One region of the Streptomyces sp. f51 genome, then DNA from elsewhere that is predicted to be linked to it. Evidence: riboswitches for the same ligand, from Rfam matches in the RefSeq annotation. Region 1 holds a riboswitch; the other holds the start of a gene.

Region 1 (4,409 bases):
ACCGCCCCTTCGCGAACAATTCACGACGAACTCATCCCTTACGCCCGAGGCACCGGTCACCGATGTGCGTCAACGCCTCGTCCAGGCCATGAAACCAGCTTATGCGGCGATCGTGCTCCGCCGGGGGAAGCGGGAGAGAGCCGGAAACCGCCGTGCGGGCCGGCCCGGCCCCCGTGCCGCGGGCGGACGCCCCCGCCCGGCGTCCTCCGGGCGGCCGCCGCTCAGTGACCGTGCTGGTAGAAGGGGCGCACCTGGGCCCGCATCCAGTCACCGACCGGGTCCTGCGTCACGTCGAGCAGGACCAGGTTCACCGGAATGTTCACCGGAACCCGGCCGAGGGCGCGGCCCAGGGCGTCCAGCGGCAGGGCCCGGACGTCGCCCTCCCACGTCGACAGCTCGACGCCGACGAACATGACGGGTTCGTCGCCCTCGATGCTGGCCAGACAGCGGCGGGCGCTCAGGACGACGCCGGTCGCGGCGAACTCCGCGGAGGCCGCCGCCAGGAAGTCCATCGGGTCGTCCTGCCAGTCGGGCTCGAAGAGCCGCACCCGGCCCCCGCCGGCCGACCCGTCCAGCTCGGTCCGCCCGGCCCGGCACAGTTCGGCGACGGCTGGCGGCGGCAGCGGCACGCCGACCACGCCGTCCGGGTTCACCGCGATGCCCACCTGCGGCGGAAGTCCGCGGGCGAACTCCACGGCGGGCGCGATCGTGAACGACATGTGGCTGCCGACGACCTGGCGGAACTGCTCCTCGGAGCTGAAGACGGGGACGTACACCTGGCCCCCGAGGTCCATCGTGGGCAGGTCGAGCGCGCCGCTCTGCGGGCCGCCGCCGTTCGGCAGCGGCACCCAGACGAAGCTGCGGCCGAGCACCTCGACGATGCGAGCCGCCGCCGAGGGCCCCGCGGGCACGCCGAGGGAGGAGGACAACACCTCCTCCAGCTCGTTGCCGGGCCAGCCGCCGTGCGGCTGGGGGTGCGCCTGTGCCGGGAAATCCATCTGTCCACCGCCCGCTTCGAACCACTGTTCCGGCTGGAAAGGTTAGGGCCTGTCCGGCGCATCGGGCCCACGGGCCACCGCCGCCGGTCAGCCGCCGAAGTCGATCCTGCGCAGCACGTCCGCCGCGTGCCGGTCGATCAGCACCGCCGAACCGCAGCCCTCGGGCAGGTCCCCCCGCTCGGCGGCGCTCAGCAGCCGGGCGAGCGCGCCGCGATGACGGGCGAAGGCGTAGCGCGAGACGCCCCGGCCGCGCTCGCGCTGGCCCTCCAGGGCGGTGCCGGGCGTGACGTCGAGCAGCAGCAGGTGCAGCGCCCCGCCTCGGCGCCTGGCCTCGCGGGCCAGCCAGCGGCGCACCCAGGCCTGCGTACCGCAGTCGTGCACGACGAGTCCGCCGCCCGTGCGCAGGGCCCGGCGCAGACCGGCGTAGTGCGCGAGGCGGACCAGGGGGCGGTAGACGGCGTACGGCAGCAGTCCGGCCATCCGGCCGTCCCAGCGGTCGCGGGTGTCCTGCGAGTCGACGCGCGTGCCCCGCACCGCCCGCCGCATCAGCGTCGACTTGCCGCTGCCGGGCAGTCCGGTGACCACGACGAGGTCGCGCTCGCCGAAGCGCAGCCCGTGCGGACTGCGTCCGACCCGGTCGCGCAGATCCCGTACGACGGCCGCCGGGCGCGGTCCGCGGGCCCCCCGGGCCGGTGCGCCGGGCTGCTCGGGCAGGGCGAGACCCGAGGTCGTCGCGTACGCCGTGGTCCTGTCCACCGTGGCCGTCCTCCCCTTGGACATGGAGTCCATCTCCTCGGACATGGAGTTCCATCTCCCCCGAGTGTAAAGAGAAGGTAATGCCCGGCGCTTCTCCTTTCCGTGCACGGACCGCCACAGCCGTGTCACAGATGGCGGGCTGCCGTGATCGGGGAACGCGTGCGATGATGGCCGCGCCAACTGCATACCGGCCGCTTGAATCCGCGCGGGAGAGTCCTGGGTACGTGTACCCGGGCGCCGAAGGAGCAAGTCCCTCCCTTGAATCTCTCAGGCCCCGTTACCGCGCGGGCGAGGCACATCTGAAAAGCGGGCCGCTCACCGTGGCTCCACCCAAGGTGCAAGTCAGGACCACCGTTTCGTGGGGTCCTGATGAACCTCTCAGGTTCCGATGACAGATGGGGAGGAACGACCTCGCCGTCATGCCTTGGGAGCCAGACCGATGAGCAGCAACGCACCCCGCCACACCGCGCTCGATGCCCTGCATCGTTCGCTCGGCGCGACCATGACCGACTTCGCGGGCTGGGACATGCCCCTGCGCTACGGCTCGGAGCGCGACGAGCACGTCGCCGTCCGTACGAAGGCCGGCCTCTTCGACCTCTCCCACATGGGCGAGATCACCGTCACCGGCCCGCAGGCGGCGGCTCTCCTGAACCACGCGCTGGTCGGCAACATCGCCACCGTCGGCGTCGGCCGCGCCCGCTACACCATGATCTGCCAGGAGGACGGCGGCATCCTGGACGACCTGATCGTCTACCGCCTGGCCGAGCACGAGTACATGGTCGTCGCCAACGCCTCCAACGCCCAGGTGGTGCTGGACGCGCTGACCGAGCGCGCCGCCGGTTTCGACGCCGTCGTGCGCGACGACCGTGACGCCTACGCGCTGATCGCCGTGCAGGGCCCCGAGTCCCCCGGCATCCTCAAGGCGGTCACCGACGCGGACCTGGACGGCCTGAAGTACTACGCGGGCCTGCCGGGCACGGTGGCCGGTGTCCCGGCCCTGATCGCCCGCACCGGCTACACGGGCGAGGACGGCTTCGAGCTGTTCGTCGCCCCCGCCGGCGCCGAGAAGGTCTGGCAGGCGCTGACCGACGCGGGCACCCCCGCCGGTCTCGTCCCCTGCGGTCTGTCCTGCCGCGACACGCTGCGCCTGGAGGCCGGCATGCCGCTGTACGGGCACGAGCTGACCACCTCGCTGACCCCCTTCGACGCCGGTCTCGGCCGGGTCGTGAAGTTCGAGAAGGACGGCGACTTCGTGGGGCGCTCGGCGCTCGAGGAGGCCGCCGCCCGTGCCGAGCAGAACCCGCCGCGGGTCCTCGTGGGTCTGATCGCCGAGGGACGCCGGGTGCCGCGCGCCGGCTACCAGGTCGGCGCCGGCGGCGAGGTGATCGGTGAGATCACCTCCGGCGCCCCCTCGCCCACGCTGGGGAAGCCGATCGCCATGGCGTACGTCGACGCCGCGCACGCCGCGCCGGGCACCGCCGGTGTGGGCGTGGACATCCGGGGCAGCCACGAACCGTACGAGGTCGTGGCCCTGCCGTTCTACAAGCGGCAGAAGTGACACCGGTCCGCACCGGACACGACACGGATGCCCGCGGGCGCCGGTCCTGACGGGCGCCCCTCCCCGGGCCCCGGACGTGACCCTGGGCACATCCGCCCGGTCACCCACGCTTCCCTCCATCAGCACTCCACCGCGTACAGGAGAATTCAGGCCATGAGCAACCCCCAGCAGCTGCGTTACAGCAAGGAGCACGAGTGGCTGTCCGTCGCCGAGGACGGCGTCGCGACGGTCGGCATCACCGAGTTCGCGGCCAGCGCGCTCGGCGATGTGGTCTACGCCCAGCTCCCGGAGGTCGGTGACACGGTGACCGCGGGCGAGTCCTGCGGCGAGCTGGAGTCGACCAAGTCGGTCAGCGACCTGTACTCCCCGGTGAACGGTGAGGTCGTCGAGGCCAACCAGGACGTCGTGGACGACCCGGCCCTGGTCAACTCCGCTCCCTTCGAGGGCGGTTGGCTGTTCAAGGTGCGCGTCGCGGACGAGCCCGAGGACCTGATGTCCGCCGACGAGTACACCGCCTTCACGGCCGGCTGAGGAGTCACCCGCATGTCGCTTATGAACACCCCTCTCCACGAGCTCGACCCGGACGTCGCCGCCGCCGTCGACGCCGAGCTGCACCGCCAGCAGTCCACCCTGGAGATGATCGCGTCGGAGAACTTCGCTCCGGTCGCGGTCATGGAGGCCCAGGGCTCGGTCCTGACCAACAAGTACGCCGAGGGCTACCCGGGCCGCCGCTACTACGGCGGCTGCGAGCACGTCGACGTGGCCGAGCAGATCGCCATCGACCGGGTCAAGGACCTGTTCGGCGCCGAGTACGCCAACGTGCAGCCCCACTCGGGCGCCTCCGCCAACCAGGCTGCGCTGTTCGCGCTGGCCCAGCCCGGCGACACCATCCTCGGCCTGGACCTGGCGCACGGCGGCCACCTGACCCACGGGATGCGGCTGAACTTCTCCGGCAAGCAGTTCAACGTGGTCGCGTACCACGTGGACGAGGCCGGACTGGTCGACATGGCCGAGGTCGAGCGGCTCGCCAAGGAGCACCGCCCCAAGGTCATCATCGCGGGCTGGTCGGCGTATCCGCGGCAGCTGGACTTCGCCGA
Region 2 (4,409 bases), 4.4 Mb from region 1:
CGCCGACGAACTGGCGCGGCGCCGCAACCGCGCGGTGTGAGCGGCCTCCGATGACGCGATGCCCCGGGCCGCCGGGGCATTGTCAGTGGCGTAGGGCAGCATCGGAGATGTGAGAACCGCGCCCACGATCCTGCATCTCGACATGGATGCCTTCTTCGCCTCGGCGGAGCAGGCGTCCAAGCCGAGCCTGCGCGGGAAGGCCGTCGTGGTGGGTGGTCTCGGACCCCGTGGAGTCGTCGCCACCGCCTCGTACGAGGCACGCGTCTTCGGGGTGAACTCGGCGATGCCCATGGCACAGGCCCGCAGGCGCGCCCCGAACGCCGCCTATCTCGTGCCGCGCTTCGGGCTGTACCGCGAGGTGAGCGAGCAGGTGATGGGGCTGCTGCGGGCTCTGTCGCCGCTGGTGGAGCCGTTGAGCCTGGACGAGGCCTTCGTGGACCTGGAGGCGGGCGGGACGGCGTGGGACGAGGCGTCGGCGCTGCTGGCGGGCGCGAAGCTGCGCGCGGACATCCGGGCCGTCACGGGGCTCACGGGGTCGGTGGGGCTCGCCGCGTCCAAGATGCTGGCGAAGATCGCCTCGGAGCAGGCCAAGCCCGACGGTCTCGTGCTGATCGAGCCGGGCACCGAGCGGGCGCTGCTGGGGCCGATGACGGTGCGGACGCTGCCGGGAGTGGGGCCGGCCACCGGCGACCATCTGCGCCGGGCCGGCATCACCACCGTCGAGGAGCTGGCCGAGGCGGGCGAGGACGAGCTCGTACGGCTGCTGGGGAAGGCGCACGGGCACGCGCTGTTCGCTATGGCGCTGGCCCACGACGAGCGGCCCGTGGTGGCCGAGCGGGAGACCAAGTCGGTCTCGGTCGAGGACACGTACGACGTGGACATCCACGACCGGGTCCGGGTGGAGCTCGAGGTGCAGCGGCTCGCGGACCGGTGTGTGCGGCGGCTGCGCGGGGCCGGTCTCTCGGGCCGGACCATCGTGCTGAAGGTGCGCAGGTACGACTTCTCGACGCTGACCCGGTCCGAGACGCTGCGGGGGCCCACGGACGACCCCGGCGTCGTCCGGGAGGCCGCCGCCCGGCTGCTGGAGGGCGTGGACACGACGGGTGGCGTCCGTCTGCTGGGTGTCGGTGTCTCCGGGCTCGCCGACTACACCCAGGAGGACCTGTTCGCCCAGGCTCAGGCGGCCGCCGCCGAGGGGGAGCCCGCGGCCGAGGAGCACACGGCGGACGAACCGGTGGAGGTGGCCGTGGCCGGGGAGGCGGCGCCCGTGGAGCGGCGGTGGCCCTCCGGGCACGATGTCCGCCATGCCGAGTTCGGGCACGGCTGGGTGCAGGGGAGCGGGCTGGGGCGGGTCACCGTGCGGTTCGAGACGCCGTACTCCGGGCCCGGCCGGGTGCGGACGTTCCGGACGGACGATCCGGGGCTGGAGCCCGCCGACCCGCTGCCCCTGGTGGAACGAAGACCCGAGGACGCCGACGCGCCGCGGACGGACCCCGGGTTCGATCCCGGGCCGGTGACGTCGGAGGCCGGGGCACCCGGCCCTGTGCCGTCACCGTCGAAGCCCGGACTGTCGGCATCGAAGCCCGGGCCGTCGGCGTCGGACGCCGGAAAGCGACACCTCGGGCCGCCGGTGTCGGACCGCGGGGTGTCCCGTCCCGGGCCGCCCGCGTCAGTACGCGGGGTGCCGGGCCCCGGGGGGCCGGTGCCGGAGGGCGGGGCGTCGAGCCCCGGGCCTGGGGGTCAGGTGTCCTCCGAGCCCGCGAGGCGGCCGAAGTCGCGGTCCGGCGGCGGTGGGGACGCCACGTCGAGGCCGTAGTGGTGGTAGAGCTGGAGTTCCTGTTCGGGTGAGAGGTGGCGCCCGACACCGAAGTCGGGGGCATCCTTGATCAGGGCCCGGTCGAAGGGGATGCGCAGGGTCCCCTCGACGAGCTCGCTGGGCTCCAGGGGCACGAAGGCGTCCCTGCTGAACAGCCCGGTGCGTATGGCCGCCCACTCCGGGACACCGGTCGCGTCGTCGAGGTAGACCTCGTCGATCGTGCCGATCTTGGTGCCGTTGCTGTCGAACGCCTTGCGGCCGATCAGGTTGCGCGGATCGATGTCGGTCTGCACGGTCCCTCCAGTGGTCGCAAACTCATCCGTAAGTACTACAAAAGAGCACATCTGTGAAGGCGGCCACTCGAAGGCTGTCGTCTTGTCCTCGCTGGTAGGCTGGCAAGCGGCTGCTGATCCCGTGCGGGAGAGTCCTCCGGATTTCGTCGGAGGCGCCGAAGGAGCAACTCCTCCCCGGAATCTCTCAGGCTCACGTACCGCACGGACGAGGTCACTCTGGAAAGCAGGGCGGGTGTCGATGGCCCCCGCCCTCACCGACGGTGAAAGCCGGATCGTCCACGGGACCATCCGGTGAAACTCTCAGGTTGAGATGACAGAGGGGGAGGCCGTCGGGGTACCCGTGCCGGGGTGCCCCTCGAAGGTCGCGTCAGACCAGGAGGCCTCCGCCATGACCGCCCCTCGCATTCCGCTCTCCGAGCTCGAACAGGGAATCCCCTTCGAGCAGCGCCACATCGGACCCGACTCCGAAGCACGGGCCAAGATGCTCGCGCAGGTCGGCTACGGCTCGCTCGACGAGCTGACCGCCGCCGCGGTGCCGGATGTGATCAAGAACGCCGAGGCCCTGAAGCTGCCGGCCGCCCGCACCGAGGCCGAGGTCCTGGCCGAGCTCCGCTCCCTCGCGGACCGGAACCAGGTGCTCGGTTCGATGATCGGCCTCGGGTACTACGGCACCTTCACGCCGCCGGTGATCCTGCGCAACGTCATGGAGAACCCGGCCTGGTACACCGCGTACACGCCGTACCAGCCGGAGATCTCGCAGGGCCGCCTTGAGGCGCTGCTGAACTTCCAGACGGTCGTCGCCGAGCTGACCGGGTTGCCGACCTCCGGCGCCTCCCTCCTGGACGAGGGCACCGCCGCCGCCGAGGCCATGGCGCTGTCCCGCCGCATGGGCAAGAACAAGAAGGGCCTGTTCCTGGTCGACGCGGACGCGCTGCCGCAGACCATCGCGGTCATAGAGACCCGTGCCGAACCGACCGGTGTCGAGATCGTCGTCGCCGACCTCACCGACGGCATCCCGGCCGACCTCGCCGGGCGTGAGATCAACGGCGTGCTCGTCCAGTACCCGGGCGCCTCCGGTGCCGTACGCGACATCAAGCCGCTCGTCGAGCAGGCCCACGAGCTGGGCGCCGTCGTCACCGTGGCGGCCGACCTGCTCGCGCTGACCCTGCTGACCTCGCCGGGCGAGCTCGGCGCGGACATCGCGGTCGGCACGACCCAGCGCTTCGGCGTGCCGATGGGCTTCGGCGGCCCGCACGCCGGTTACATGGCGGTCCGCGAGAACTTCGCGCGCAGCCTTCCCGGCCGCCTGGTCGGCGTGTCCGTGGACGCCGACGGCCACAAGGCGTACCGCCTCGCCCTCCAGACGCGTGAGCAGCACATCCGCCGCGAGAAGGCGACCAGCAACATCTGCACCGCCCAGGTGCTGCTCGCCGTCATGGCGGGCATGTACGCCGTCTACCACGGCCCCGAGGGCCTGCGGACCATCGCCCGGCGTACCCACCGCTACGCCACGGTCCTGGCCGCCGGACTCACCGCCGGCGGTGTCGAGCTCGTGCACGGCGCGTACTTCGACACCCTCACCGTGCGGGTCCCGGGCCGGGCCGCCGAGGTCGTCGCCGCCGCCCGCGCGAACGGCGTCAACCTCCACCCCGTCGACGCCGACCGGGTGTCGATCTCGTGCGACGAGACGACCACGCGCGAGCAGCTCGCCGCCGTGTGGAGCGCGTTCGGTGTCGAGGGTGACGTCGAGGCGCTGGACGCGAGCGCCGAGGACACCCTGCCGGACGCGCTGCTGCGCACGGACGCGTACCTGACGCACCCCGTGTTCCACGACCACCGCTCCGAGACGGCGATGCTGCGCTACCTGCGCAAGCTCTCCGACCGCGACTACGCGCTCGACCGCGGCATGATCCCGCTGGGCTCCTGCACCATGAAGCTCAACGCGACCACCGAGATGGAGCCGGTCACCTGGCCCGAGTTCGGGCAGCTGCACCCGTTCGTCCCCGCCGAGCAGGCCCAGGGCTATCTGACGCTGATCCACGAGCTGGAGGACCAGCTCGCCGAGGTCACCGGCTACGACAAGGTGTCGCTCCAGCCCAACGCCGGTTCGCAGGGCGAGCTGGCCGGTCTGCTGGCCGTCCGCGGCTACCACCGCGCCAACGGCGACGACCAGCGCACGATCTGCCTCATCCCGTCCTCCGCGCACGGCACGAACGCCGCCAGCGCCGTGATGGCCGGCATGAAGGTCGTCGTCGTCAAGACCGCCGACGACGGCGAGATCGACGTCGAGGACCTGCGCG

Evidence for each region. Region 1 has a riboswitch for glycine ahead of gcvT (glycine cleavage system aminomethyltransferase GcvT). Riboswitches for the same ligand answer to the same signal wherever they lie in the genome.
Region 2: linked by a shared signal. The riboswitch ahead of gcvP (aminomethyl-transferring glycine dehydrogenase) and the one ahead of gcvT (glycine cleavage system aminomethyltransferase GcvT) in region 1 are both predicted to bind glycine.

What each region holds. Positions count from the first base shown of each region.
Region 1 is NZ_CP149798.1:5,284,089-5,288,497, reverse strand. Features, by position in the region: gene WJM95_RS23170 (enhanced serine sensitivity protein SseB) at 222-998, opposite strand; gene WJM95_RS23165 (AAA family ATPase) at 1,086-1,799, opposite strand; glycine riboswitch at 1,951-2,047, shown strand; gene gcvT (glycine cleavage system aminomethyltransferase GcvT) at 2,194-3,312, shown strand; gene gcvH (glycine cleavage system protein GcvH) at 3,466-3,843, shown strand; gene glyA (serine hydroxymethyltransferase) at 3,856-4,409, shown strand, end outside.
Region 2 is NZ_CP149798.1:890,410-894,818, reverse strand. Features, by position in the region: gene WJM95_RS04025 (MerR family transcriptional regulator) at 1-40, shown strand, start outside; partial or broken gene WJM95_RS04020 (DNA polymerase IV) at 110-1,471, shown strand; gene WJM95_RS04015 (PRC-barrel domain-containing protein) at 1,741-2,109, opposite strand; glycine riboswitch at 2,224-2,319, shown strand; gene gcvP (aminomethyl-transferring glycine dehydrogenase) at 2,498-4,409, shown strand, end outside.